4 regions of the Bradyrhizobium pachyrhizi genome follow, and region 3 is predicted to be linked to each of the others. Evidence: predicted binding sites of a transcription regulator. Region 3 holds the regulator's gene; each other region holds the start of a gene.
The links. Region 3 encodes LexA, which represses DNA repair genes until DNA is damaged. Its sites were predicted from a motif close to TGTTCNNNNTGTGTTCNG; they were not measured.
Positions count from the first base shown of each region.

Region 1: dinB (DNA polymerase IV) is a predicted target of LexA. The motif match lies at 2,502-2,519, and genes of this name have one in related genera.
Region 2: QA639_RS03560 (DNA recombination protein RmuC) is a predicted target of LexA. The motif match lies at 3,207-3,224, and genes of this name have one in related genera.
Region 4: QA639_RS15695 (ImuA family protein) is a predicted target of LexA. The motif match lies at 1,729-1,746, and genes of this name have one in related genera.

Region 1 is NZ_CP121667.1:3,826,034-3,833,524, forward strand. It holds gene QA639_RS17455 (tetratricopeptide repeat protein) at 1-512, shown strand, start outside; gene QA639_RS17460 (hypothetical protein) at 572-1,702, opposite strand; gene QA639_RS17465 (hypothetical protein) at 1,940-2,206, opposite strand; gene dinB (DNA polymerase IV) at 2,581-3,828, shown strand; gene QA639_RS17475 (hypothetical protein) at 3,940-4,149, shown strand; gene pyk (pyruvate kinase) at 4,231-5,646, opposite strand; gene QA639_RS17485 (glycerate kinase type-2 family protein) at 5,650-6,945, opposite strand; gene oxlT (oxalate/formate MFS antiporter) at 6,976-7,491, opposite strand, start outside.
Region 2 is NZ_CP121667.1:789,498-796,988, reverse strand. It holds gene dapE (succinyl-diaminopimelate desuccinylase) at 1-581, shown strand, start outside; gene truA (tRNA pseudouridine(38-40) synthase TruA) at 717-1,454, opposite strand; gene fmt (methionyl-tRNA formyltransferase) at 1,454-2,389, opposite strand; gene def (peptide deformylase) at 2,558-3,085, opposite strand; gene QA639_RS03560 (DNA recombination protein RmuC) at 3,256-4,461, shown strand; gene QA639_RS03555 (GIY-YIG nuclease family protein) at 4,728-5,033, shown strand; gene QA639_RS03550 (AmpG family muropeptide MFS transporter) at 5,112-6,488, shown strand; gene QA639_RS03545 (hypothetical protein) at 6,781-7,209, opposite strand; gene recR (recombination mediator RecR) at 7,358-7,491, opposite strand, start outside.
Region 3 is NZ_CP121667.1:5,050,149-5,057,639, reverse strand. It holds gene QA639_RS23745 (MFS transporter) at 1-503, opposite strand, end outside; gene QA639_RS23740 (ComEC/Rec2 family competence protein) at 937-3,222, shown strand; gene QA639_RS23735 (hypothetical protein) at 3,219-3,443, opposite strand; gene QA639_RS23730 (hypothetical protein) at 3,589-4,017, opposite strand; gene lexA (transcriptional repressor LexA) at 4,274-4,978, opposite strand; gene QA639_RS23720 (molybdopterin molybdotransferase MoeA) at 5,222-6,433, opposite strand; gene QA639_RS23715 (HAD family hydrolase) at 6,453-7,085, opposite strand.
Region 4 is NZ_CP121667.1:3,420,090-3,427,580, forward strand. It holds gene QA639_RS15690 (UdgX family uracil-DNA binding protein) at 113-1,561, opposite strand; gene QA639_RS15695 (ImuA family protein) at 1,818-2,612, shown strand; gene QA639_RS15700 (Y-family DNA polymerase) at 2,503-4,152, shown strand; gene QA639_RS15705 (error-prone DNA polymerase) at 4,149-7,491, shown strand, end outside.

The DNA of each region.
Region 1 (7,491 bases), 1.2 Mb from region 3:
TCTGTTGCGGCTTGGCGACCGGCCTTGGGGCCTGTGACTACACGACGCGGGAGGCGGCCATCGTCGCCCCCGTGGATCCGCCGGGCGGCGACCCCGTGCAGGAGCCGACCGACGTCAAATACTATCCGTCCGACGAACCGGTGCGGATGGGACTCGAGCAGTACAATCGCGGCAATTACGGAATCTCGCAGCGCTATTTCAAGGATGCGGTCGAGAAGGCGCCGAAGGACGTGACGGCCTGGGTCGGCCTCGCGGCGAGCTATGACAAGTTGCGCCGCTTCGATCTCGCCGATCAGGCCTATGCGCAGGCGATCCGGCTTGGCGGCGAGACCGTCCAGATCCTCAACGATCAGGGCTATTCCCTGATGCTGCGCGGCAATCTGAGCGGCGCGCGGCGGAAGTTCGAGAAGGCGTATTCGCTCGATCCGGGCAACCCTGTCATCGCCAACAACCTCGAGCTTCTCAACGGCAGCCGGAAGTTCATCGAGCGGCCGCCGAACAATCAGCCCTGATCACGCCGCTCAACCGGTCGGTTCGGCAGAGCCAGGCGCGGGCCGCTTGGCGCGTTTTGCTAGTTCGGCATCAGCACGGCATCGATGCGGCGGCTGTTTCGCGTGCTGATGATGATGGCGCCGTTACGGGTTGCAAATCTCGCGCCGACAAGACGCGGCAGCTTCTCCGTCAGCGATGAAGGCAGCGGAATCATTCCGCCGGTGATGGGATCGCCGACGTTGATCGGCGCGACGGCTGCGCCGGCCGAAGGCGCTGCCTTGATGTACTCCCTTATCAACTGAATCTCTTCACGCGAGAGGCTGAGCGCGGCCTGTTCGCCTGCGCCGTCAGGCAGCTTCTTTTCCGCCTCGGCCTTGTCTCGCGCATCTTCCTGCTGGGCGGCATCGCGTTTTGCGACTTCGACCAGTTCGAGTCTGGTGAGGCGTTCCCTCAGCGGCGCGATCTCCCGTCGCAACGCGGCGATGTCCGACTTCAGCGAAGAGAGCTGACCAAGTGCAATCGCGGCGGCAACGCAAGCGACGACCGAGATCAGGCTGAGGCACGCCACCGCCAGCCCCGTCAATCCGCCTCGACGATCGGCACCTCGATCCGGGACATCCTCCGCGGATCGCCGTCGCCGCGCGGCGGCAAATTTCGGCTTGATCGTGCCGAGGAAGCTGACCAGACCGGACAGCCGCGAAGCCACCATGCGGTTCGCCTCTTGAAAGGAGCCGAAGGCAGGCGCAGGGACGATCGGAGAGTCCGTCGGGGGGATGTCGGGAGCAGCAGCCGAATGACCCGCGCCGGATGGCTGGCGGTCGTCGCGGTCCTCGCGCGTCATGCCGGGGAGCTCGAGATCGACGTCGTCGAGGCGGTCGACCGCAGTATCCGCAACGTAATGGCGCGTGTCGGCTGCAGCGGCGTCCAATCGTTCCGATTCCTGCTGATCGAGGCTTTGTTCGATGCGGGCGGCTTCAAGCGAGCGCCACAGCGCCAGCCCCGAATCGGTGATCTGCAGGCCCGCGTCGTTGATCGATGCCCATCCCGATTGGAAGACGTCGGCGTCGCCAAGCTCGGACGGCCGCTTCGACCGCGTGGTTTCATCGCCGGCCGCGATCATGCGCTTGACCTCGCGGCTGACCTCGTCGATCGCGATCCGTTGCCCGGGCCTTGCGGCCAGCACACTCAAGATCGCCAGATTGAACTTCATGCGGCGCCTCGCGATGCTCCTCAACTGGCCGTGCCGCCGTTCCGCTCCCATGCAGGCGACGTGCGAGCCTCAGCGGGGTCAAAGCGGATCAATCATGTCGGCGCGGACGTCGGTCGGTCAGGGAGTCAAGCAAGTGTACCGGCTCGCCAAGGGGCAAACAATCCGGCACCAGACCTACGACAGATGGATAAGTCGGCCCGCAAACGACGCGCGTCGGGATCGCGTTCGCTGCGCGCCTCAGAGAAACTCGCGAAGCCTGGAGAGCTCGATCACATGCTCGGGTGACAGCACGTCGGGGACGAGGGGAGGCTGCGACTTGGTCCGGATCTCGTAAAGATGTCGCGTCTTCTCGGGCTTGCCCATGAAATCCCGAATGCATTGGTCGAGCGTTCCGTCGACGACCACATAGGGCGCGCGATCCTCTCGCCTGGAGTTGTTGAGAGAAGGCCATTTGTAAAGGTGGGCCGCAGCTTGGAAGTCCACCTGATGGGATTGGTCGGTCATTGCAAAATATCTACCCGAAAAAGCCCTGCGCGGCAAAGTCAGCCGGCTGATGAGTGAGCCGGTGCGGTATCTCGAACCCTCCGCCGACGTGCCTCGCATTGATGCCTCGCAGCAACTCTCCACTCGATCTCCCGCGGACCGAGATCGGGGGGCGATCGGGCGAAGCCGGCTGAAGCAAGCGCCGGCAGACCCCCTCGCGCGGCAAGCGCGCAGCGTGGCAACGCGCGTTGACCACCTGGCGTCGTTCGCGGCGCCGTCGGCCACAATGACGTGCTGGATTGACTCGACTTCATAGTGTTCCTATTTTGTTCTATCGGCAATTTCCACGTCCGGGGACGGGCGGCTTCGGTCAGGTCAGGGATGAACGGGTCGAGATGGCAGCCGCAGCCACCATCCTTCATGCGGACCTCGATGCATTCTACGCATCGGTCGAGCAACTGCTCGAGCCGTCGCTGCGCGGCAAGCCGATCGCCGTCGGAGGCGGGGTTGTGCTTGCGGCGTCCTATGAGGCCAAGGCCTTCGGAGTGCATGGCGGCATGTCGGGACGGGAAGCGCGCCAACTGTGCCCGCAACTTGTTTTCGTCGGCGGCCATTTCAGCGATTACCAGCGGCTGGGTGACGCGGCCATCAAGGTGATCGGCGACTTCACGCCGCTGGTCGAGCGAATTTCGATCGACGAGGCGTTCGCGGACGTTGCCGGCTGCACTCACCTCTTCGGAACGCCTGCCGAAATAGCCGCGTCGATCCGGTGGCGCGTGCGCACCGAGCTCGGCCTTCCGATCTCGGTCGGCGTCGCCCGCACCAAGCATCTGGCGAAGATCGCCTCGCAGGTCGCAAAGCCCGACGGACTTGTCGTCGTTGATCCCGACGCCGAGCTGAGCTTCCTTCACGAACTGCCGGTTGAGTTGATGTGGGGGGTAGGGCCGGTCACCAGGACCCGGCTGGACGCGATCGGCGTCGCGACGATCGGTCAGCTCGCCAAATTGTCGGAACGGTCGCTGACGCACTTGCTCGGTCCGGCAGCGGGCGAGAAACTCGCCGCGCCGGCCTGGAATCGCGATCCGCGACAGCTCAAGCCACACCGGCGCGCGCGATCGGCAGGAGCACAATCTGCACTTGGCCGAAAGCCTGCGATCGAGCAAGTCATCCGGCCTACGCTGCTTCATCTCGCCGACCGCGTCGCCACGCGGCTTCGGGCGAAGTCATGGCCTGGACGAACCGTGACGGTGCGCGTCCGCTTCGCCGACCTGAAGTCGGTGACGCGCTCGATGACGCTCGATGCGCCGGTGTGCACGACCATCGTCCTGGCCCGGCTCGCCGAGAATCTGGTGCGCGCGGCTCTTGCCGACCATCCCGGCGAGAAGATCATCTCGCTGCTGGCGATCTCGGTGTCGCATCTCGAGGAGCATTGGGATCTTGCATTGGAGCTTCCACTCGGACTGGAGGACGAAGCGCTTCGGCCTGGAAGTCCGACAGGGATGGCCCGCTGGGCGGCGGACCGTGCGATCGACAGGATCCGCGATCGCTTTGGCTGGGAGGCGATCGGATATGGTTCGGCGGCGCTGGAGGCGGTTCATTCGGTGCCCGACGCGTTTCGCAAGCTTGCCGAGAGAGATCTCTAGCTCACCAGTTCACACGGCTGTCACTGCATTACGAAAAGGCAATTTGGAATCGCGCGCTTGTGAGTGGCGACCCCGTACGGCCGGCCTATTTTGAGCCTGCGGAGGATAGCCATGAAGTACAGCGCCGAACTGATCCAGACGATGCGCGATGCGTTGGATGCGGTCATGGCAAGCGTGCCGGCGGATCAATCCGTGTTCGGTCTCAAGGCCGCTGTTGCGGAATGCATCCTGCGAGCCGCGGCTCACGGCCAGACATCGTTCGACGGGCTCGTGACGTCGGCATCCGATCAGCTTCAGTCGATCATCTCGATGTTGACCTAGGCGATCGGGATGCGCGCGACCGTTGCGTTCATCTTGCCCCACGGTGCGCCAATGATGCAATCGCCCGGGCCGACGGTTCTCTCAGGGCAGCGATACGACCCGTAGATTGTTGGTTGTTCCCGCTTGTCCAAAGGGAATGCCGGCGACCACAACCAGCAGATCGCGGCTTGATGCAAACTGCTCTGCATGCGCGAATGTAGTTGCGCGCTCGACCATCTCCTCATAGCTCTGAACGTCGTCGGAAAGCACGCTGTGAGCGCCCCAAAGCAGGCACAGGCGGCGGGACACTTCGCGGCTTGGGGTGATGGCGAGGATCGGGCGGCTCGGCCGCTTGCGCGCGACGCGTGCCGCCGTGGTACCGCTCGACGTATAGGCCACAATGGCTGCGGCGTGAACGACGGAGGCGAGATCGGCGGCCGCCGTTGCCACGGCATGCGGTGGCGTTTGCTCTTCGCCGGGCTGGGTCGCCTCGACGATCGAGCGGTACATCTTGTGTTGTTCGGTGCTGCGGATGATGCGGTCCATCATCTCGACCGCCTCGCGCGGATATCGGCCTGTCGCGGACTCCGCCGACAGCATCACTGCGTCTGCGCCATCATAGATGGCGGTCGCAACGTCGGAGACTTCCGCACGTGTCGGCGTAGGGGCGGCGACCATCGAGTCGAGCATTTGCGTGGCGACGATCACGGGCTTCACCGCGAGACGGCAGGCCCGCACCAACTCCTTCTGGCGCCCCGGCACGTCCTCATGCGGGATTTCGACGCCGAGATCTCCCCGCGCAACCATGATGGCGTCGCACAGCTGGATGATATCGTCGATCCGTTCGAGCGCTGCCGGCTTCTCGATCTTGGCCATCAGACCGGCGCGGTCCCCAATGAGGCCTCTGGCCTCGATGATATCCGAGGGCTTCTGCACGAACGACAGGGCAACCCAATCCACGCCAAGTTTCAGGCCGAACTCCAGATCGAGGCGATCCTTCGCGGTAAGCGGTGAAAGATCGAGGACCGTCCCGGGCAGGTTGACGCCCTTGTGATTCGAGATCGTGCCACCGACGATCACCTTGGCTTCGATGAAATCGTCACCGAGCCCGGTAACGCGAACGCGGACCCTGCCGTCGTCGATCAGAAGGTCATGGCCGGGGGCAACGGCGGCAAAGATCTCCCGATGCGGGAGCGGAATTGCGGTTCGGTCGCCTTCCGATCCGGACAAGACGAATCGAATGGTCTCCCCGGCCACTGCGGCGATCTTTCCATCGCGCAAGGTGCCGACGCGGATCTTCGGACCCTGGAGGTCCATCAAGATGCCGATCGGCCGGCCGACGTCCTGTTCCAGCTTTCGGATCGCCGCGTGAATGCGTGCGTGATCGCTCTGCGTTCCGTGACTGAAGTTCAGGCGGAACGTATCGACGCCCGCCAGCAGCAGCGCCTCGAGCATCTCGGGGGAACTGCTCGCTGGACCAACGGTTGCAACGATCTTGGCTCGTCGATGACGACGCATGGATCACCTCGTCGGTGGCTGGCCGGCTGCGATCAGCACGGCACGGATATCATTGACGTTCGTAAGCGTCGGCCCGGTGCGCACGAGGTCTCCAAGGCGGTCGAAGAACGTGTAGCTGTCATGGGCAGCCAGGTGCGCCCGTGCGTCAAGCAGATTCGCGGCGGCCCGCCGCAGCGTATCCGGACCGATCAAAGCGCCAGCCGCATCTTCCGTTCCATCAATTCCATCGCTGTCGCCCGCAATGGCCCAGATATCGCACGTACCTGATAGGGCTATGACAAGACCAAGCAAAAACTCGGTGTTGCGGCCGCCGCGGCCCGCCGGGCCGCGTCCGATCGTAACCGTCGTCTCGCCTCCCGACAGCAGCACCGCGGGGGCAGGGCCTGGCTGTGCATGCCACGCGACCGACCGGGCGATGCCGGCCATCACGGTTCCGAGTTCCCGTGCCTCGCCCTCGATCGCGTCTCCAAGAATGATCGGCGTCAGGCCTTCGTCCCGGGCGGCGTTGGCCGCAGCGTCAAGCGCATGGAATGGAGCGGCAAGGATGCGGACATCAGCATCGATCTCGCCGGGCTTGGGTGTCTCGTCAGCTTGTTCAAGCACAAGCCGCGCCGCTTCCGGCAAGTCGATGGCAAACCGGCCAACGATCTCCAACGCATCGGCTTTTGTGCTGCTGTCCGGCAGCGAGGGACCGGAGGCAATCGCCGCGGGATCGTCGCCGGGAATGTCTGAAATCACGAGGGTCGTGACGCGGGCCGGGCGGGCGGCCAGCGCCAGCCGACCGCCCTTGATCGCGGACAAATGTTTGCGGACGACGTTCATCTCGGCAATCGTCGCGCCGCTTGCAAGGAGTGCCCGGTTGACCGCCTGTTTGTCGGCGAGAGTCATCGGAGATGCCGGAAGGGTCATCAGCGCCGAGCCACCGCCGGACATCAGGGCGATGACGAGATCGTCTGCTGAAAGCCCCTCGACGGCGTGCAGCATGCGAAGGGCCGCGGCCTTGCTCGTGTCATCCGGCACGGGGTGAGACGCTTCGAGCACTTCGATACGGCCGGCTGGAACCGAATGGCCGTGGCGCGTGACGACGACACCTGAAAGCTCGACGTCAGGCCATGCCGCCTCGAGGCCCGCCGCCATTGCCGCCGACGCCTTACCCGCGCCGACAACGATGCATCTGCCCTTCGGCTTTGCCGGCAGGGCGTCGGCAATCGTGATCCTTGGATCGGCGCTCGCGATGGCGGCGCCGAAGATTCGCCGCAGGGCGGTCCGAGCCCGCACATCCGTCCATTCGTCGCTCAATCGCTTGCGCTCCGGCCGATGGGTCTCTTGTTATGGCGCCTTCTCGAGACGGTTGTAAGACACGGGTGCCTCCAGTCGACCGCCTTCACCGGGAAAGACCTTTGCGCGAGCGATTGCGGCGCTTGCCGTCGCTTCACTGCCGAGAATGAACGCGCGCCGCATAGGCTTGATCAGAAACAACGCGGTGAGGGCAGCGGTGGCATTGAGCGCGACCGCGACGATGAACACGGCCTGCCAGCCGAGCTGGGAAGAGATGATGCTCGCGAGCGGCACGAGCAGCGCCGCCGTGCCCTTCGCCGTGTAGAGCATGCCGTTATTGGTGGTTGCGTATTTGGCGCCGAATGTGTCGCCCGACGTCGCCGGAAACAGGCTGTAGATTTCGCCGAAGACGCCAAAATAGATCGCCGTGGCCAGCACGAAGACAACCGGAATGTGACCGTAGGTGGACAGCGTCAGCAACATCAGCGCCGCAGTCGCGAACGCGATGAACATCGTGTGCTCGCGGCCGATGTTATCGGACACCCAGCCAAAGAGCGGACGGCCGAA
Region 2 (7,491 bases), 4.3 Mb from region 3:
TCGTCGAGGGCGTGCAGGGCCACGTCGCCTATCCGCACCGTGCCTCGAACCCGGTGCCGGATATCTCGCGGCTGATCGTGGCGCTGAGCGACGAGCCGCTCGATCACGGCAGCGCGCAATTCCAGGCCAGCAATCTCGAATTCACCACCGTCGATGTCGGCAACACCGCGAGCAACGTGATCCCCGGCCAGGCGCGGGCGAAATTCAACATCCGCTACAACGACAACCACACCCAGGAGAGCCTGCGGCAGCTGGTCGATGCGCGGCTGGCGAAAGCCTGCGGCAACCGGATCCGCGCCCATATCGATTGGCAACCGTCGAACTCGAACGTGTTCGTCACCCAGCCCGGGCCGTTCACCGACCTCGCGGTCGCCGCGATCGAGGAGATCACCGGCCGCAGGCCGGAGCTATCGACCTCCGGCGGCACCTCGGACGCGCGCTTCATCTCGAGCTATTGCCCGGTGATCGAATTCGGCCTGGTCGGCCAGACCATGCACCAGGTCGACGAGCGCACGCCGGTGGCTGATCTGGAGAAGCTGACGCGGATCTATCGAGGCGTGCTGGAGCGGTATTTCGGGTAGGCCAGCCGCCCGGCCGGACAAAAACATCGAAAACAACCCCATGCACAGTAGGGATTGGGGCTACCTGTCATCCACCCGCACCAGATACAGCGTGGTATTTCGGGTAGGCTCTACCTACGAGATCATTCACACCGCCTAGTAATCCACCCGCATCAGGTAGAGCCCGTCCGGCGGCGCCACGGGGCCGCAGGCGGCGCGGTTGCGGGCGGCGAGCGCGGCGGCGAGGTCGTCCGCGCTCCAGCGCCCCTCGCCGACCCAGACCAGCGAGCCCACCATCGAGCGCACCTGGCTGTGCAGGAACGAGCGCGCCGAGGTCACGATGTTGACGGCGGCGCCGTCACGGGTGACGTCGAGCTGATCGAGCGTCTTCTCCGGCGACTTGGCCTGGCACTCGGTGTCGCGGAAGGTGGTGAAATCGTGCTTGCCGAGCAGGCGCTGCGCGGCGGCGTGCATCGCGTCAGCATCGAGCGCGCGCGGCACGCGCCAGACCCGCCCGATGTCGAGCGCGAGGTTCGCGCGCGTGTTGGTGATGCGATAGAGGTAGTGCCGCCTGGTCGCGGAGAACCGCGCCTCGAAATCGTCCGGCACGATGTCAGCCGCGAGCACGCCGATCGGATTGGGCCGCAGATGCGCGTTCAGCCCGTCACGGAAGCGGCCGGGCGGAAAATGCTTAGCGATGTCGCAATGCGCGACCTGGCCGCGCGCATGCACGCCGGCATCGGTACGCCCTGCGCCATGGACGCGCACGTCCTCGCCGCAGATCGCCTTGACCGCCGCCTCCAGCGCGCCCTGCACGGTCGGCGCGGTGTCCTGGATCTGCCAGCCGGAGAACGGCGTGCCGTCATACTCGATGGTGAGCTTGTAGCGCGGCATCAGCCGAGCCGCGCAGGCGGCTTCAGCGGCGTGCCGCGCAAAAAGTCCGCCGCCTTCATCGGCGCCTTGCCGGCGCGCTGCAATTCGAGGATCCGGATCGCGCCGTCGCCGCAGGCGACCGCGAAATTGTCGTCGAGCATATCGCCAGGTGCGCCCGAGCCTTTCGCCTGCTCGCAGCGCAGGATTTTCAGCCGCACCGGCTCGCTTTCGCCCGCAAGCTCGCACCAGGCGCCGGGAAACGGCGAAAGCCCGTGAATGTGCCGCAGCACCATATGCGCCGGCTGTGTCCAGTCGATCCGCGCCTCGGCCTTCTCGATCTTGGCGGCATAGGTGACGCCGCCCTCGCTCTGCTTCGTCAGCTGCAAGCCGCCGCGCTGCAGCGCGCCCATCGCGCGCACCATCAGGTCGGCACCGAGCGGCGCCAGCGCGTCGTGCAGGTCGGATGCCGTCATGCCGTCCGTGATCGGCAGCCGCTCGGCCATCGCGACGTCGCCGGTGTCGAGGCCGACATCCATCTTCATCACCATCACGCCGCTCTCGGCATCGCCCGCCATGATGGCGCGGTTGATCGGCGCGGCGCCGCGCCAGCGCGGCAGCAGCGAGGCATGCAGGTTGAAGCAGCCGAGCCTGGGCGCGTCGAGAATGGCCTGCGGCAGGATCATGCCGTAGGCGACGACGACGGCGGCATCCGCGTCATGGGCGCGAAACTCCTCGAGCGCTTCCGAGGTCTTGAGGGTCTTCGGCGTCAGCACGGGAATGCCGAGGCGGCGCGCCTCCTGCTCGACCGGCGTCGGCTGCAATTGCAGGCCGCGCCGCCCGCCCGGTTTCGGCGCGCGGGTGTAGACCGCCACGACCTCATGGCCATGGGCCACGAGCTCCAGCAGCGTCGGCACCGCGAAATCGGGCGTGCCCATGAAGATCAGGCGGAGAGGCATACGGTCAGATTCTTCCGGGAGGATCCAATCTTCGTCACGGCCGGGCATAGCCGTCAAGGATGGCGTCGCTTTCGCTCGCCTATGCCCAGCCATCCACGTCTTTGGTCTCCCAGAAGGAAGACGTGGATGCCCGGGTCAAGCCCGGGCATGACGGCGGAGTGCGCGCGCCTACTCCGCCGCGCGCTTGGCGGCCTTCTCGAATTTCTTGAACACGCGGTCGCGCTTCAGTTTCGACAGATAATCCACGAACAGCACGCCGTTGAGATGATCGATTTCGTGCTGGATGCAGGTGGCGTAGAGCCCGTCCGCATCCTCTTCATGCACCGTGCCGTCGAGATCGGTGAATCGCACGCGTACCCGCGCCGGCCGCTCGACCTCCTCGTAATATTCGGGGATCGACAGGCAGCCCTCTTCGTACACCGACAGCTCTTCCGAACGCGCAATGATCTCCGGATTGATGAAGACGCGCGGCTTCGCCGTGGTCTCGCCGTTCTCGTCGCGCTTGGCGAGGTCCATCGTGATCAGCCGCAGCGGCTGCGCGACCTGGATCGCCGCGAGCCCAATGCCGGGCGCGTCATACATGGTCTCGAGCATGTCGTCGGCCAGCTTGCGGATCTCCGGCGTCACCTTCTCGATCGGTCTCGACACCAGCCGCAACTGCTTGTCCGGCAGGATGATGATTTCTCTTAATGCCATGGCGGCGATTTAAGCTGCTGACTTCATGGGGTCAATGCGCTCAGGAACCCGTTAGGACAACCTTAACCACGTTTCTTCACCCCGCATTAACCCGGAAAATCAGGAATGCATTTACCATAAGTGTTCCCTCTTCGTTCGCGTCTGGCCGCGAATCGGCTACAAGGGCCGACATGAACGAGATTCTGCTCACGATTGGCGACCTCCCGGTCCGTGTCTCCGACGCTTTGATCGGCCTTGGCGCGCTGGCGCTGATCCTGCTGTTCGCCATCACCGTGGTGATCGCGCGCGCCAGCCGGCGCGGCGCGGAACTCGCGATGGCCCAGGCCATCCGCGCCGACGAGCTGGAAGAGCGGCTCGCCGACATGCTGCGGGCCCAGAGCGAATCCTCCGGGCGGGTCGATGCCATGGCGCAGGCGCTGGCCGGCCGCCAGGCCGAGATGGCCCGCGCGGTCAACGAGCGGCTCGATTCGGTGACCCACCGGGTCGGCCAGTCGATGGAGCAGTCGACCCGCAACACGATGGATTCGCTGCGCGTGCTGCACGAGCGGCTCGGCATCATCGACCACGCGCACAAGAACCTCAACGAGCTCACCACCCAGGTGACGACGCTGCGCGACGTGCTCGCCAACAAGCAATCGCGCGGCGCGTTCGGCCAGGCGCGGATGGAGGCGATCGTCCAGGACGGCATGCCGAAGGGCTCGTTCGAGTTCCAGTACACGCTGACGTCCGGCAAGCGGCCGGACTGCGTGGTGTTCCTGCCCGACCAGCGCCCGCTGTGCATCGACGCGAAATTTCCGCTCGAGGCCATGACCGCGCTGCACGATGCGCGCAGCGACGAGGAGCGCAAATTCGCCAGCCAGCGGCTGCGCGCCGACGTGCTGAAGCACGTCAGTGACATCGCGGAGAAGTACCTGATCCCGGGCGAGACCCAGGACACCGCGCTGATGTTCGTGCCGTCGGAATCGGTCTATGCCGAGATCCATGACGGCTTCGACGACGTGATCCAGAAGGCCTATCGCGCCCGCGTCGTGCTGGTGTCGCCGTCGCTCCTGATGCTGGCGATCCAGGTGATGCAGCAGATCCTGAAGGACGCCCGCATCCGCGACGCCGCCGACCAGATCCGCAACGAGGTGATGCATCTCGGCGACGACCTTGGCCGCCTGCGCGATCGCGTGCTCAAGCTGCAAACCCATTTCGGCCAGGTGAACGAGGACGTCAGGCAGATCCTGATCTCCGCCGACAAGATCGAGAAACGCGCCGGCCGCATCGAGGAACTCGACTTCAGCAAGTCCGAGACCCCGATCGAGGTCCCCCGCTTCGTCAAGCCCGCCCCCGACCTGTTCCCCGCCCCGCGCAAGCTGCAGGCGGGGGAGTGATCGTTGTTTTCTAGACGTTGTCCGGCGTGCGCCACCCAATCGATGTCATCGCCCGACTTTATCCCGAAATAGCCGTGGGTGGCGGATAGGCCTCTGGGATACTGGATCGCCCGGTCAAGCCGGGCGATGACAGTCTTTTGGGGGCTGATTCTGGTAACAACTTCTCTATGACCGCACCTAGTGATGTTGCTGACCAAAGATCGCACCACATAATCAGCTGTCATCGCCCGGCTTGACCGGGCGATCCAGTATTCCAGAGGCGGCAGATGGGGGCACGCAGCTATTACGTCTACATCCTCGCCAGCCATATCGGCGGCACGCTCTACATCGGTGTGACAAACGACCTCATTCGTCGCGTCGGCCAGCACAAGTTGAAGTTGGTCGAAGGCTTCACGGAAAAGTACGATGTCGTAAGGCTGGTCTATTTCGAGCAGTTCGATGATCCTGAGAACGCGATCCGACGCGAGAAGCGGCTGAAGAAATGGCGACGCGCTTGGAAGATTTCCCTAATCGAAAAAGACAATCCGGACTGGATCGATCTTTACCCGGAAATTGCCGCAGGTGGCGGATAGGCTTCCGGGATACTGGATCGCCCGGTCAAGCCGGGCGATGACAGTCTTTTTGGGGCCGAATCTGCTACCAACTCCTCTATGACAGCACCTGAATCGACGTCAGACGCGTCTGCAAAGCCGGAGCCAAAGCCCGCCGCCACCTCCTGGCGCGACAGCTTTGCCGTGTACCTGCAGCCGCGGGTGCTGATCGTGCTGCTGCTGGGCTTCTCCTCGGGGCTACCGCTGGCGCTGTCGGGCTCGACGCTGCAGGTCTGGATGAAGGAGGCCGGGGTCGATCTCGGCACCATCGGGCTGCTGGCGCTGATCGGCACGCCCTACACGCTGAAGTTCCTCTGGGCGCCGCTGGTCGACGCGCTGCACGTGCCGCTGTTCACGCAGATGTTCGGCCGCCGCCGCGGCTGGCTGCTGTTCTCGCAGCTGCTGCTGATCGCGGCGATCGTGGTGCTGGCGATGGCCGATCCGGCGCGATCGCCATGGTTCGCGGCCTTTGCCGCGCTGCTGGTCGCAACGGCCTCATCGACGCAGGACATCGTGGTCGATGCCTTCCGCGTCGAAAGCCTGCCCGAAAGCGAGCAGGCCGCCGGGATGGCGTCCTATGTCGCGGCCTACCGCGTCGGCATGCTGGTTTCGACCGCCGGTGCGCTGTTCATCGTCAGCGGGTTCGAGTCCGCAGGCCTCGCGCGCCCGTCGGCCTGGATGTGGGGCTATGTGGTGATGGCCGCGCTGGTCGTGATCGGCATCATCACCGCGCTTGCGGCGACCGAGCCGGCGCAATCGAAAGGCGCGGAGGCGGCGACGCATGCGCAGAACGCGGCCGAACGCGTGTTGCACGCGGCGCTCGGCGCGTTCTCGGAGTTCCTCAGCCGCAAGGACGCCTTCGCGGCGCTCGCCTTTGTGGTGCTGTTCAAGTTCACCGACGCGTTTTCGGGCACCATGACCGCGCCGTTCGTGATCGACATCGGCTTTTCCAAGGTCGATTACGCGGCGATCGTGAAAGGCGTCGGCCTTGCCGCGACCCTGATCGGCGGCTTTGCCGGCGGCTTCGTGGCGCGACGCTATTCGCTCGCGACCAGCCTCTGGATCGGCGGCGTGCTGCAGGCGATCGCCAACCTCTCGTTCTCGTGGCTGGCACATGTCGGCGTCGATCAATGGGCGCTCGCGCTTGCGATCACCGCGGAGAATTTCACCAGCGCGATCGGCACCGTGATCTTCGTCGCCTATTTGTCGGCGCTGTGCCGCAATCCGCTGCACACCGCAACCCAGTACGCGCTGCTGACGGCGCTCGCGGCGGTCGGCCGCACCTATCTGTCGTCGGGCGCGGGCTATGTGGCCAAGGCCGTCGGCTGGCAGATGTTCTTCGTGATCTGTGTGCTGGTCGCGATCCCGAGCCTGATCCTGCTCGCCTGGCTGCAGCGGCGCGGGCATTTCGATGAGCTGGGGCCGGTGCGGGTTTAGCCCAGCCGCCGTAGCCCGGATGGAGCGCAGCGCAATCCGGGAAACCTCTCGACCGGCACGACCGTCCCGGATTTCGCTTCGCTCCATCCGGGCTACGGATCGGCCGCAGGATTCCTGTCTCTCAAACCTCCCCTTGAAAAGGGGAGGTCGCTTTGCTCGCCAGAGCAAAGCGGGTCGGGATCTTGTCTCTCCACACGCAGCGTCGCGCGCGGCGGACCCCCATCCCGACCTTCCCCCTTGCAGGGGGAAGAAGAAACGTCGCTGCGCTCCATCCGGGCGACAAAGCACGACCCTATTTCGCCACCACGCTCCACTTGGTGACGATCGCTTCGCTCATCTCGCCGGCGTCCTTGGCGCAGGCGACTTCGTCGACCTTCACCGAGATTTCCTTGCCGGAGAGGCTTTTGAGCTGCGCGGCCTGGGCATCGTTGGTCGGAATCAGCTGGAAGGTTTCCGGCCCGGTCTCGAGATTGCACAGACCGTTCGGCGGCGGCAGACGGCGCGGCTCGCTGGTGATCTGGTAGGTCGCGACTCGCTTGCCGCGGTTCTTGGCGTCGCGCACCTTCATCGCGCTGAGTTCGCCCGACAGCACGTCGCCGGCGTGGATCATCTTGCCGGGCTTCTGCGGCGCGTCGGCCTGCTGCGCGATGGCGCAAGGCGCGGCGAACGTTGCCGCCAGAAGCGCAAAGCTCAAGCGTACGCCGAATCGGTGTGCCGTCATTGTCAGTGGTTCCGTATCTTGATTCGTCAGAGCGTGAATGACCGTCCCCGAATCGGCATCCACCCTACCATTTTGTTTCGCTGCGATCTTTTCGGATTGTGACCGATCGCTTGGCGCCTGACGCCGTGCTCGGCGCCGGCATCGCGCGCTAGAACAGCGTCCGCTGCCGCATGGCGGCAGATAGCGTACCTTCATCGAGGTAATCAAGCTCTCCGCCGACCGGCACGCCATGCGCCAGCCGCGTCACCCGCACATTGGCCTCCGACAAGAGGTCAGTGATGT
Region 3 (7,491 bases):
ACCGCAAGCGACACCACGATCCCCAGCGTCGGCGAGGTTTGTAGCCAGCCCGTGTAGTAGCCGCGCCTGTCGTCCGGAACATGTTCGGCGACGTAGGTGATGGCGCCGCCATATTCGCCGCCCAGGCACAGACCCTGGATCATCCGCAAGCCGAACAGAATGAATGCGGCCGTCAGGCCGATCGACTGATACGTTGGGATCAGTCCGATCGCTCCCGTTCCCAGGCCCATTCCGCTCAGCGTAATGAGGAATGTATATTTGCGGCCGACCCGATCGCCCATCCATCCGAACAGGAAGGCCCCCAGCGGGCGGATCAGGAATCCCGCAGTGAACAGCGCGATCGTGCTCAGCAGGGCTGCGACGGGGTGGGATTGCTCAAAGAACTTGACCGACAGAACCGCGGCCAGGCTGCCAAAAATATAAAAGTCGTACCATTCAATGATGTTTCCCACTGACGCAGCGACAATCACGCGGCGAAAATCGCTTGGTACTTGAATTGCCATGTGCTGCTCCTCTCAAATGCGAACGCTACTCCTCGCGTTTTTCAGCGATCTATCCGCTCGCGGAGTGCGCGTGGTGCACGGCGTTACAGGCGAGATTTTGTGCGTTCGTCCGCAACGCCTGATCTCAGGGGAGTTGTGGCCACCTGAGAGGAGCTCCAGCGGCCTTCAAGTGCCGCGAGCCGTCACTGCCTCATCCCGGTCTCTTTGGGAGCGGAGGCATCGGGACAGTCTATTCCTAATGTGATCTGCATCTTAGTGAGACTTTCGGCTCGATCGATTTGACGCAGGCGGCAGCTGCGGCCCGGCGCGAGCTAGGCAAGGTGCAGGACGATCCAGATACCCGGGCGTTGCCGGCCCGTATTCTGCATCCGTTCCGCTAGTCGGGTGACGGGGCCATCCGCTAGCCTGCCGCCCGGCAGGGATCGCAAGCGGAATGGCGGAGCAGGGCACGACGCCGGGCGGCAAACGCGGCTACGCGGGGACGTGGCCGCCGCGCGCGGCCGCGCCGGCCGGCGGCTTTCTTCCGACCCGCGTCGGCACCTGGAAGCCTCTCGTCGAGACATTGCGGCAGTCGGCCCGCGCCGAGGCGGGCGCGGGCCGCCTGTTGCCCTGGGTGCCGGTGGCGTTCGGCACCGGCATCGCGTTCTATTTCGCGGCCGAGCACGAGCCGGTGCTGTCGGTCGCGGCCACCGTCGCAATCCTGCTCTGCCTGCTGGCGCTGCTGCTGCGGCGGCGCAGCGTGTTTCCCGTCATCGCGCTCTTGGCCGCGGTGGCCGCGGGTTTTGCGACGGCGACCTGGAAGACGGCGCGCGTCGCTCACACGGTGCTGGCGCGGCCGATGTTCTCGGTGGCGCTGACCGGCTTCGTCGAGACGCGCGACATCCGCGAGAAGACCGATCGTTTCGTGCTGCGCGTGGTTTCGATGGAGAGCCCGCGCGACATGACGAAGCTCGATCGGGTCCGGCTCTCGGTGAAGAAGGGCACCGCGCCCGATGTCGGCAGCTTCGTTGAATTGAAGGCACGGCTGATGCCGCCGCTCGGGCCACAGCGCCCGGGCTCCTATGATTTCGGCCGTGACCTCTATTTCCAGGGCATCGGCGCCTCCGGCTTCGTGATGGGCGCCGTCAAGACCAGGGAGCCTCCGGCGACCGGCGGCTTTGGGCTGCGCTACGCCGCCTTCATGCAGGGCCTGCGCGACGCCATCGACGCGCGGATTCGCACCACGCTCGACGGCGACCAGCGCGCGATCGCAACCGCATTGCTCACCGGCCGGCGCGACGCGATCTCGACGCCGGTCAACGATGCGATGTTCATCTCGGGGCTCGGCCATGTGCTGTCGATCTCCGGCTACCACATGGCCGTGGTCGCCGGCGTCGTGTTCTTCGCGGTGCGCGCCCTGCTTGCGCTGTTTCCGGCGCTGACGGCGGCGCATCCGATCAAGAAATGGGCCGCGGCGGCCGCGCTGGTCGCCGCGGCGTTCTATCTGTTGCTGTCGGGCGCGGAGGTCGCGACGCAACGGTCGTTCTTCATGACCGCCGTGGTGCTGCTCGCCGTGATCGTCGACCGCCGCGCGATCACCTTCCGTACGCTTGCGGTGGCGGCGCTGATCGTGCTCGCGATCGCGCCGGAGGCGCTGGTGCATCCCAGTTTCCAGATGTCGTTCGCCGCGACGCTCGGGCTGGTGGCGCTGGTGCAGATCGGGCTACCGAACCTGCTGGCGTCGCCCGACCATTCGGCGACCGCGCGGGTCGCGCTGTGGGGCGGGCGCGAGCTCACGATGCTGATGCTGGCCTCGCTCGTGGCGGGGCTGGCGACGACGCCCTATGCCGCGTTCCATTTCCATCGCGTGACGCCCTACGGGCTGCTCGCCAACCTCGCGGCGATGCCTGTCGTCTCGGCGGTCGTGATGCCGGCCGGCCTGCTCGGGCTCGTCGCCATGCCGTTCGGCTTCGACGGACTGTTCTGGGCGATCATGGGTCTTGGCATCGACTGGATGATCCTGGTGACGCAATGGGTCGCCGCACTCCCGGGCGCGGTCGGCCGGATGGCGGCGTTCGGCATCGGGCCGCTGATCGCCGCGAGTGCCGGCATCATCCTGCTCGGGCTGCTGCGCACGCCGCTGCGCTGGTCAGGCGCGGTGCTGCTGCTGGTGGCCTCGGTCTGGGCGCTCAGGGTGCCGCAGCCGGACGTGCTGGTGTCGGGCGACGGCCGCAACGTCGCGGTGCGTGGCGGTGACGGACGGCTGCATCTGATGCACAGCGCCAAGGATGCATTTTTGGTCAAGGAGTGGCTGGCGGCGGACGCCGACGCGCGCACCGCCACCGATGCGTCGCTCGGCGAGGGCGTCTCCTGCGATGCCGGCGGCTGCGTGACCCAGGCACCCGGCGGCGCCTTCGTCGCGCTGGCGACCCGGCCGGAGGCGCTGGCGGACGACTGCGAGCGCGCAGCCCTGATCGTGACGGCGCGGCCGGCGCCGCAGGGCTGCGCGGCATCGGTGATCGATGCCGAGCGGCTGCGCCGCCACGGCGCGCTGGTGCTGCGACGGATCAGGGACGGCTACGCCGTCGATGCAGTCAAGCCCGGCGGGATCGACCGGCCGTGGTCGCCGGCGGTTCCCGGCGACGGCGAGAGCGAGACGACGCTACGCGCGCCCGCCGCCGCGCCGCGGCCTGCGGTGGATGCGACGCCGGCTGAGACCGATCTGCAGGGCGATGATTAGCTGTGGTCTGGCGAGGGGCCGCTTGGCAGCTCGAACAGGCCGAGATGATATTCGTCGGAGTCGGGGGCGTCGGGCTTCTTGACGAGAGTAAAGGAAGCCTCGGGAAATTGCTCCCAGACTTTCAGGTCGTCGGCCGTTACCGTCAGCCAACCGAACCGGAACAGGTAGCGGCCCGGTTCCGTGACGCGTCCAGCCTTTTGCCATGTGACCTTATCGACCACCGCGCACGTCCTCCGTGCCCGATGATGCGCCAAGGCGCCGGCCGACGCAAATCTCCTTCTGCGCCCCGGAAGCGGGAGTCCGGGGTCGCCCGAAATTGCTTAGGTCATTCGCCGCCGAACAGCTCATTCCGCGGCGACGATGCGCTCAACCCAAAAACAGCGTTGCGAATGCGGAGGGCCGCCGCTCCACAACCTTCGGCTTCTGCTCGACCGGCGGATGCAGCGCCGGCAATTGCAGCACGCTGACGCGCTGTCCCTCGACCAGCTGGGTCACCAGCACATGGCTGCCGTCGGGGAATTCGACCGCGTCATGATGCCGATCGGGCACGTCGGGCTCGACTTCGTTGAACACGCCGACGCGATAGTTCAGCGTCTTGGTCCAGATCCAGCGGCTGTCGTAGCGAACGTTCTCGGCGAAAGCGAGCTCGGTGCCCGGCAGCATGCAGACCGCGACAGTGGGATCGTTCTCCGAGGCAAAGCCGCGGGTCGACGTGCCGCGGAACGTCGTCGTGATCAGCGTCTCTCCGACAATGGCGGGGCGCGATGCCACGGCGTGCAGACTATAGTCACACATCGGATGGCTCCTCATTTCGAGGTAGCGACCCGTGCCTCTCCTTGAGGCATTAGGGCCTCTACCAGAGTGGACGATAGCGAACGAGCGTCTGCTCGTTTCTGGGCGATTGTACGACTGGTCCGAGATCGCTCCGATCACAAACACGCGACGCTGCGCGAGAGGTATCGGAGCGCATCGGGCAGGCCGTACGCTACACTATCATGCAAGGAACGATCCGACGTGTTGCTCGTTCCCGGCCGCCGCAAGTATTTGCAATTCAGTATTTGCGATAAAGGCCGATCAGCTTGCCCTGGATGCGGACCCGGTTCGGCGGCAGGATGCGCACTTCATAGGCGGTGTTGGCCGGCTCGAGCGCGATCGATGCGCCGCGGCGGCGGAAGCGCTTCAGGGTGGCTTCCTCCTCGTCGATCAGCGCCACCACGATGTCGCCGGTATTGGCGACGTCGTTGCGCTGGATCAGCGCCATGTCGCCGTCGAGGATGCCGGCATCGACCATCGAGTCGCCGCGCACCTCGAGCGCATAGTGCTCGCCGGCGCCGAGCATGTCGGGCGGCACGCTGATGGTGTGGCTGCGGGTCTGCAGCGCCTCGATCGGCGTACCGGCGGCGATCCGGCCCATCACGGGGACCGCGACTGGACGGTTGCCGTCGTCCTCGGCAATCGGCGGCGTGCTGGCGCGCCGGCCGAGGGTGCCTTCGATGACACTGGGCGTGAAGCCGCGGCGACCGTTGCCGGCGCCGGCCGAGAGTTCGGGCAGCTTGATGACCTCGATGGCGCGGGCGCGGTTCGGCAGGCGGCGGATGAAGCCGCGCTCCTCCAGCGCAGTGATCAGGCGGTGGATACCGGACTTCGAGCGCAGGTCGAGCGCATCCTTCATCTCGTCGAAGGAGGGCGGTACGCCGGCCTCTTTCAAACGTTCATTGATGAAACGCAGTAGTTCGTACTGTTTGCGCGTGAGCATCTCGAGTATTCCCCCGGTTGATAGCGTCGTTCGATTCCGAGACTCTTCTGGTGGGGCCTGCAGGCCGGGCCTGACCTCAGGAGCATGTGCTCAATGCACCTGCTTCCACGCGGCTTCCCGATTGTAGACACCAGTACTCGAAACAAATCATGAACGGACACTATATGTTCGATATGTGTTCCGCAACCACTTAATTTCCGGTGAACGTGTCGGGCAACGCACAATCGGCGGGGCGCGAAAACCCTATTCGGGCAGTGTCAGAATTTCGCATTCGCTGCCTTTGACGGCAGCCGCCGCAAACGGCGGACGCACGAGAAGCGCCCGTGCCGCAGCGAGATTCCCGAGCAGCGACGAGTCCTGCTGCGTCACCGGGGTTGCGACCAGCGTGCCGTCCTCGCGCGCTTCGAGACGCGCACGCAGATAGTCCTCGCGCTGGTCGTTGGCGGCGAGGTCGCGGCCGAGCAGGGCGCTTGCGCGGCGATGATGAATCACTTTCCGGCCGCTCAGCGCCCGAATCAACGGCACCAGGAACAGGAAGGCGCAGACATAGGACGACACCGGATTGCCGGGCAGGCCGATCACCCGCATCGCGCCGAGCCGGCCGTGCATCATCGGCTTGCCGGGCCGCATCGCAATCCGCCAGAACGCCATCTCGACGCCCTCGGCTTCCAGCGACCGCTTGACGAGATCGTGGTCGCCGACCGAGGCGCCGCCTGTCGTGATGAGGATATCGGCGCCGGCCTCGCGTGCCCGGCGGATGCCGGCCGTGGTCGCCTCCACCGTGTCGGCGGCAACGCCGAGGTCGACGGTCTCGGCGCCTTCGGCGCGCGCCAGCGCCCGCAGCGCGTAGCCGTTGGAATAGACGATCTGGCCGGGACCGGGCTGCGAGCCCGGCATCACCAGCTCGTCGCCGGTCGCCAGCACCGCGACCTTCGGGCGGCGGCGCACCGTCAGTTCCGGATAGTTCATGGCGGCCGCCAGCGACAGCGCGCGGTCGGACAGGCGGCTGCCGCCGGCGAGCAGCACCTCGCCCTCACGGAAGTCGACCCCGGCCTGGCGGATGTGCCGCCCGACGCTGGCGGCCTCCGAGATCGTGATGTGGTCGCCGTCGACGGCGGTGTCTTCCTGGATGATCACGGCGTCGGCGCCGCTCGGGATCACGCCGCCGGTGAAGATCCGCACCGCCTCGCCGGCGCCGACCGTCCGCTCGAACGGCCGGCCGGCGGCGACTTCGCCGATCACCTTGAGCCGGGCCTTTAGATCGGCCGCATCGGCGGCGCGCACCGCATAGCCGTCCATCGCCGACATCGGCTGCGGCGGCTGGGTGCGCAGCGCCGCGAGGTCGTGCGCAAGCGTGCGGTGGTAGGCGGCATCGAGCGCGACCATCTCCTCCGGCAGCGGTTCGGCGCCGGCGAGGACGGCGGACAGGGCATCGGCAACCGGCATCAGGGCCACGCTCAGAGCTCCTCAATTCCTAATGTTCAATACCAAGTGCGGTCAAAGCCCTTGCCACGTCATCCGTCGATGTCACGTGGATAGCATGAAGGCCGCGCGCCCGCGCACCTTCGATATTGGCGGCCAGGTCGTCGAAGAACAGGATCCGCGACGCCGGCACGCCGATGGCTTTTACCACATGATCATAGGCCTCGGCGTCGGGTTTGCGGAAGCCGATGCTCGACGACAGGAAGACGTTGCGGAAATGGCTGAGCAGCTCGGCATGGGTGACCGAGAAATGCGCGACATGGGCCGGATTGGTGTTGGAGAAGGCGTAAAGCGGCATTTGCCTGGCGGCCGCCGCGACCAGCGGGGCGATGCCCGGCATCTCGCCGGTGAAGATCGCATTCCAGCCTTCGAGGAACTGGGCGTCCGTGATGTTGATGCCGAGCGTCCGGCGCAGGCTTTCGAAGAACGCCGCGTCGTCGATCCGGCCGATCTCGTGATGCTTGAAACTGTCGTCGACGACAAAGCGCGTGGCGAGCTCGGCGGGCGCACAGCCGGCATGCTGCGCCCAGTGCGCCATCACCTTGTCAAAGTTGATGTCGAGCACGACGCGGCCGATATCGAACAGCAGCACGTCGACGGAGTTGGGAGTGAATTGCGAGGTCATTGCGTGAAACCGTGTACGAGAATTGCGGGCGGGCGGCAATGTCCTCGATTTGTGCGGCAGGTGTGCGACGGGCGTTAAGCGCGCCGTCGTCCATGCACGCGCGGGTGTCATCACCCGCGCGCAAGCGGGTGATCCAGTATTCCAGAGACGCTTGTGCTTGAGCCGAGAGGCCGCGGCGAAGTGGAAGGCGTGATTTGCTACCCTTCCAGAAGGAAGAAAGAACTCCAGCTCGCGCCATATCCACCGCCGTCGTCCCGGCCTAGTGCGCAATTGCGCACGGGGGCCGGGACCCATAACCACCGCATTTGATCAGGAACGGGATCGTGGCCCCAGCTCGCGCAACAATTGAGATTTGGGGTAATGGTCCCGGCCTTCGCCGGGACGACGCCGAGTGTGTTGTCGCTTG
Region 4 (7,491 bases), 1.6 Mb from region 3:
TGCGGAACACGCTACCTTACCACGGATCAATTCAAGGTTGTAGGTATTTGTCCGCGTTTAGAACAATTTCTCGTTGCGATGTGGTTCCTCGGTTCCGTTGGTTTTGCGGAACTCAGGCCGCATCGGCCGATCTGCGCAACTGGTGTGCGGCGATTTTCAGATCGTCGACAAAGCGCTGATATTCCAGCGCCTTGGCTTTTTCATCCGGCAGCCGCAACAGATAGGACGGGTGCACGGTGATGAGCACCTTGGTTCCGTCGTGGTCGATCAGATGGCCGCGGTTCTTGTTGATCGGCGTGATCTTGCCGAGCACGCTCTGCGCCGCGGTGGCACCGAGCGCCATCACGAGGTCCGGCTTGATGGTGGCGAGCTCGCGCTCGTACCACTGGCGGCAGGCGCGGATCTCCGGTGTGCTCGGCTTCTGGTGCAGCCGGATCTTGCCGCGCGGCACGAATTTGAAGTGCTTCACCGCGTTGGTGACATAGACCTTGCGGCGATCGATGCCGGCCTCCTGCAGCGCGTGATCGAGCATCTGGCCGGCCGGTCCCACGAAGGGGTGGCCTGCGAGATCTTCCTTGTCGCCCGGCTGCTCGCCGACCAGCATCAGCGTTGCGCTCTGCGGTCCCTCGCCGAACACGGTCTGGGTTGCGTCTTTCCACAGCGGGCAGGCGCGGCAATCGGCGGCCTCCTCGCGCAAGGCCGCGATCGTGTCGTGAGCTTGCCTGTCTTGAACTTGCTTGCCTTGAACTTGCTTGCGGGGCATCGGCGTATCCTGCCGCTTCTGCGGCTCGGCCGCCTTGCGTGCGATGAAGGGGCCGCTGGTCATGCGCATTGCGTCTTCGATCAGAGGCTTAATGATCGAGTCCTCGGGCAGGTTCCTCCAATAGGCCTGCGGCATCTCCATCACTTTCAGCCGTGCGGGATTGAAGCGGCCGTTGTCGTGACGCCGCCACGCCTCCTCGAGCCGGTCCTCGGTCGGCACTTCGGATTTGGCGACGCCCGGCGTGATCGAGATCGCGTGGCCGTCCCAATGTGCGCAGACGTCGGGGGTCAGGATCGACCACGGCATGTCGGCGAAGCGGCCGGCGAAGAACGGCGCGGCAAGCTCGACGATGCGATGCTCCGGCTCGAACCAGGCGACGTAATGCGCCGTCCGCTCGCGGCCGATCTCGCGGAAGCGCAGATGCGCATGCATCCTGTCGATATCGACATAGACCGCGCGCGCCATCGCGTGGACCTCGGCGACATCGGGATCATCGGTCGCACTGAGCAGATCGTGATGGCTGCGCAGCCGCCACAGCAGGCGATAGAGCAGGGCAAAGCGTTCGTCACTGCGATGCAGGATCGCGGCCTTTGCGAGCTCGACGAATTTGGCCGACACATTGAACCGCGCCTGCGGCGTATCCGGCAATTCATTCATGCAGGATGCCGACGACAATTCGTCGTCGCTACGTACGGTCCATGTGATCTCCGCGGGCTTCACATCGTTCAGCGCCAATCGCCGCGCGGCCTTGCGCCAGCCCTCGAAATCGGTGTCGTTGTCGAGCACGATGATGCGCATGCGATTGCTCCGTTTCCGTCACGCCGCCATTTTCGGGGCCTGCGTGCCTGACACTTCGGAAGATCAGGGCCCGTCCGGTTCGGCGGCTGCTGAATCCCATTGATTCCACTCATGAATCGATGAGCTCACCAATCCGATTGACTCCGCGGGCCCTGTTAGCTTTATATTAGAACATACCATGAACAATTGAGCCAGTCCCTGGTTCTCTGTTCAGGCAGTGACGACCTCAAATTTTCAAGTTGAAGGAGCGGCGCATATGAACGGCGCACGCATGGGTACGCTTGCGTCTCTGCGCGGCAGCATCGCGCGCATCGAGGCGCCATCGGATGCGGCGATGCCGAACCGCGTCGCGCTCGGCCATACGAGCGCGGATGCGATGCTGCGCGGCGGGCTTGCGCCGGCCGCATTGCACGAGGTGTTCGCGGCCGGCCATCAAGGCGGCGCGGCGACCGGCTTCATCGCGGGGCTCGCCGGACGGCTGTCGGCACGCAAGCCGCTGGTCTGGGTGCGGCAGGATTTTTCCGATCGCGAAAACGGCGCGCTGTCGATGCGCGGGCTTGCCGAGCTCGGCCTCGATCCGCGCCTCTTGGTCACGGTGCGCGCCGCCGATGTCGACAGCGGTTTGCGCACCGCGGCTGACGCGCTCGCCTGCGATGCGCTCGGCGCGGTCGTGCTCGAGGTCTGGGGCCAGGCGCGCCAGCTCGATCTCGTCGCCAGCCGCAAATTGACCCTGGCCGCGCAAGCCTCCGGCGTCACCGCGCTGGTGTTGCGGATCGCGGCAACCCCGATCCCCTCGACCGCGGAGACGCGCTGGATCGTGCGCGCGGCGCATTCGCCGCCGGGCAATGCCGCGAGCGTGTGGGGCACACCGCGCTTCGAGGCCGAACTCGTGCGCAATCGTCATGGCCCGGTCGGGCGATGGATCATGGAATGGAAATGTGATGAGTGCCAATTCAGTGAACCGTCGGCGTATCCTCAGCCTGTGGCTGCCACGCCTCCCCATCGACCGCATCAAGCGCAAGCTCGCGCAGGACATCGCCTCGCAAGCTGATGCACAGGAGGTGGCAGGGCTCCCTCTCCCGCAAGCGGGAGAGGCGAAGAAAGCAGAACTCCCCAGCGTCGTCGTCGCAAAAGACCACAATGCGATCCTGCTGCATGCCGTCGACGAGGCCGCGGTGCGCGCCGGGCTGTCGATCGGGCTGCCGCTCGCCAATGCGCGGGCGATCTGTCCGGAGCTCACGGTCTATGATGCCGATCCCGCCGCCGATCTGAAGACGCTGAACGACATCGCCGACTGGTGCGACCGCTTCACGCCGCTGGTGGCGCTCGACGCGCCCTACGGTCTGTTTCTCGACATCACCGGCTGCGCGCATCTGTTCGGCGGTGAGCGCGCGCTGCTGCAGATCGTGACGGGGGCGCTGAGTCGGCGCGGCTTTGCCGTCAGCGCGGCGATTGCCGGCACCTCGATCGCGGCGCGTACGCTGACGCGCACCGCCTCGGGCAAGATCGTCGCCGATCGCGAGGAAGCAGCGGCGGTCGGTCCGCTGCCGGTGTCGGCGCTCGGTGCCGATGCCGCTGTCACCACCGGCCTGCGCCGCGCCGGCTTGAAGACCATCGGCGATGTCGCCTCGCGCGCGCCGCATGAAATCTCGGCGCGGTTCGGTGCGGCTTTCACCACCCTGCTTGGCCACGCGCTCGGGCAGGGCGATGCTCCGATCAGCCCGCGCAAGCCGCTGCCCGATTACATCGTCGAGAAGCGTTTCCCCGAGCCGGTCGCGACCGACACCGTGATTGCGCTGACGCTCTCAAGCCTCGCCAAGATGCTGGTTGCGGCGATGGACAAGCAGGGCAAGGGTGCGCGGCAGCTGGAAGCGAGCTTCTTCCGCACCGACGGCGCGGTGCGCGCGATCATGGTCGAGACCGGGCGTCCGGTGACGCGGCCCGAGATGATCGATCGCCTGTTCCGCGAGCGGCTCGATGCGCTGAACGATCCGCTCGATCCCGGCTTCGGCTTCGATCTCATTCGCCTCGCCGCAGGACGTACCGAGATCGTGGTACAGCAGCAGCGCGATCTCGACGCCACCATACACGACAATGACGAGCTCTCGGCGCTGATCGACCGCATCGCCGCCCGCATCGGGGGAAAACGCGTCGTCGTGCATCTGCCGCTCGAAAGCCACGTCCCCGAGCGATCGGCGCTGGCGCTGCCGGCGCAGCATCATCTGGCCGCGGCGGGCGCCGCCGCCTGGCCGGAGCGCGTCGCCGGCGAACCGCCGCTGCGTCCGCTCAGGCTGTTCGAGCGGCCCGAACCGATCAAGGTGCCGTTCGCGACCGTGCCCGACGGTCCGCCGCATCAATTCACCTGGCGGCGCGCGCAGCATGACGTGGTGCGGGTCGAGGGCCCCGAGCGCATCGCGATGGAATGGTGGAAGCAGGACGGCGCGTCGCTGACGCGCGATTATTTCCGCGTCGAGGACGCCGAAGGCCAGCGCTTCTGGATCTTTCGCGACGGCCTCTACGAGAGCGAGCTGCGGGACGAGGATGGCAAGCCCGTTCCGGCCAACTGGTATGTGCACGGGCTGTTCGCATGAGCACACCTCCACCCGAGTATGCCGAGATCGGCATCACCAGCAATTTCTCCTTCCTGCGCGGCGGTTCCGATCCGCGCGCCTATGTGCATCAGGCGAGCGAACTCGGGATTCCCGTGATCGGGCTCGCCGATCACAACACGCTGGCCGGCGTGGTGCGCGCCTGGAAGGAACTCGACAGCGAGAAGGTCGCCCATCCGCCAAAGCTCTTGATCGGCGCCCGCATCGTCTTCATCGACGGCACGCCCGACATCCTGGTCTATCCGCACGATCGCGCCGCCTATGGCCGGCTGTGTCAATTGCTGACCCGTGGCAAGCGCGGCGACGACATCAAGCGCATCGAGAAGGGCGACTGCCGGCTGATCCTGTCCGATCTCATCGACTTCGCCGAAGGTCAGCTTTTGGTGCTGGCGCTGCCGCATCGGTTCGAGGCTGCCGATGCGCTCGATATCCTTGCGCAACTGAAGGCAAGCGCCGCCGACGGCGTCTGGCTTGCCGCAAGTCTGCTCTATCGCGGTGACGACAGGCGCCGCCTCGCGCGGCTGCATGGCCTCTCCACTGACGCCGGCGTGCCGCTGCTCGCCACCAATGAGGTGCTCTATCACCATCCGGCGCGCCGCCCGCTGCAGGACGTGCTGACCTGCATCCGCGAAAAGACCACGATCGAGGCGGTCGGCCGCAGGCTCGAGGCCAATGCCGAGCGGCATCTCAAGCCGGCGCATGAAATGATCAGGCTGTTCCGCGATCTGCCGGACGCGATCGCGGAAACCATGCGTTTTGCTGCGCGCATCTCTTTCTCGCTCGACCAGCTCAAATATCAGTATCCCGACGAGCCGGTACCGCCGGGCAAGACCGCGCAGCAGCATCTGGAAGATCTGACCTGGGCCGGTGTCGACAAATATTTCGGCGGCGAGATCGACGAAAAGCTTCGTACCACCCTGAACAAGGAGCTCGCGCTGATCGCCGAGCTGAAATACGCGCATTACTTCCTCACCGTGCACGACATCGTGCACTATGCACGCAGCCAGAACATCCTGTGCCAGGGACGCGGCTCGGCAGCCAATTCCGCGGTCTGCTTCGTGCTCGGCGTCACCTCGGTCGATCCGACCAAGGTCGATCTGTTGTTCGAGCGCTTCATCTCCAAGGAGCGGCTGGAGCCGCCCGACATCGACGTCGATTTCGAGCATTCGCGGCGCGAGGAGGTGATGCAATATGTCTACCGCCGCTACGGCCGCCACCGCGCCGCGATCATCGCCACCGTGATCCATTATCGCCCGCGCAGCGCGATCCGCGATGTCGGCAAGGCGCTCGGGCTGACCGAGGACGTCACCGCGGCGCTCGCCGACACCGTGTGGGGCAGCTGGGGCAAGGGCCTCAACGACATGCAGGTGCGCCAGGCCGGGCTCGATCCCAAAAATGCGATGATCAACCTCGCGGTCGAGCTCGCCACCGAGCTGATCGAGTTTCCGCGCCATCTCTCGCAGCATGTCGGCGGCTATGTGCTGACCCAGGACCGGCTCGACACCTATGTGCCGATCGGCAACGCCGCGATGGACGACCGCACCTTCATCGAATGGGACAAGGACGACGTCGACGCGCTCCATATGATGAAGGTCGATGTGCTGGCGCTCGGCATGCTGACCTGCATCCGCAAATGCTTCGACCTGATCGCCGACCACAAGGACGAGCACTGGGAGCTCGCCTCGGTCCCGCAGGACGAAGAAGAAGTCTACGACATGCTGTGCCGCGGCGAATCGCTCGGCGTGTTCCAGGTCGAGAGCCGGGCGCAAATGAACATGCTGCCGCGCCTAAAGCCGCGCACCTTCTACGATCTCGTCATCGAGGTCGCGATCGTGCGCCCGGGGCCGATCCAGGGCGACATGGTGCATCCTTATCTGCGCCGGCGGAACGGCCAGGAAAAGGTCAGCTATCCATCGCCGGCGCCCGACCAGGGCGACAAGGACGAGCTCTACAACGTGCTGCACAAGACGCTCGGCGTGCCGCTGTTCCAGGAGCAGGCGATGCGGATCGCGATCGAGGCGGCCCATTTCACGTCGGAGGAAGCCAACGGCCTGCGCCGCTCGATGGCGACCTTCCGCAACCTCGGCACCATCGGCAGCTACGAGGAGAAGCTGGTCGGCAACATGGTGACGCGCGGCTATTCGCCCGACTTCGCCCGCAGCTGCTTCGACCAGATCAAGGGTTTCGGCTCCTACGGCTTCCCGGAAAGCCACGCCGCGAGTTTTGCGCAGCTCGTCTACATTTCCTCATGGCTGAAGCACCATCATCCCGATGCATTCTGCTGCGGCCTGCTCAACTCGCAGCCGATGGGCTTCTATGCCCCGGCGCAGATCGTCGGCGACGCCCGCAAGAACGGCGTCACGGTGCGCGAGGTCGATGTCTCCCATAGCTTTGCGCAGAACACACTGGAGGAGCGCGATGGGAAATACTGCGCGGTGCGGCTCGGCTTCCGCCAGATCGATGGATTTCACTGGCTGGATGAGGACGAGGAGCGGTTGAGGAAGCTTCAACTGTCATTCCGGGGCACGCGAAGCGTGAACCCGGAATCTCGAGATTCCGGGTTCGATGCTATCGCATCGCCCCGGAATGGCAGCGTTGGAAAAGAAGACTGGGCCGACCGCATCGTTGCCGCGCGCAACCGCCGGCCGTTCACCTCGCTGGAAGACTTCGCCCGCGATACCGGCCTGCCCAAGCGCGCGTTGATCCTGCTCGCCGACGCCGATGCGTTCCGCTCGCTCGGGCTCGACCGCCGCGAGGCGCTGTGGGTGGTGCGGCGGCTGCCCGACGACGTGCCGCTGCCGCTGTTCGAGGCCGCCACCGCGCGCGAGCAGCCGGATGAGGGCGCCAAGCCACTGCCGGAGATGCCGCGTCCGGAGCAGGTGGTTGCGGACTATCAGACCATCCGCCTGTCGCTGAAGGGCCATCCGATGGAGTTTTTGCGCGACATCTTCACGAAGGAGCGCGTCGTCGCCTGCCATACCATCAACCAGAGCAACGACCGCCGCCGCGTCCGCTGTGCCGGCGTCGTGCTGGTGCGGCAGCGGCCGGGCAGCGCCAAGGGCGTCGTGTTCATGACGCTGGAGGACGAAACCGGCATCGCCAACATCGTGGTGTGGCCGAAGGTGATGGAGCAGTACCGGAAAGAGGTGATGGGCGCGCGCCTGATCCTGGTCGAGGGCTATATCCAGAGCAGCCCGGAGGGCGTGACGCATCTGGTGGCGCAGCGCATGACCGATCGCTCCCACGATCTGATCGGCCTCGCCAACGAATCCTTGAGCCGCAAGCATCCGGTACCGGCGGGCCCCGCGCTGATCGAGCCGC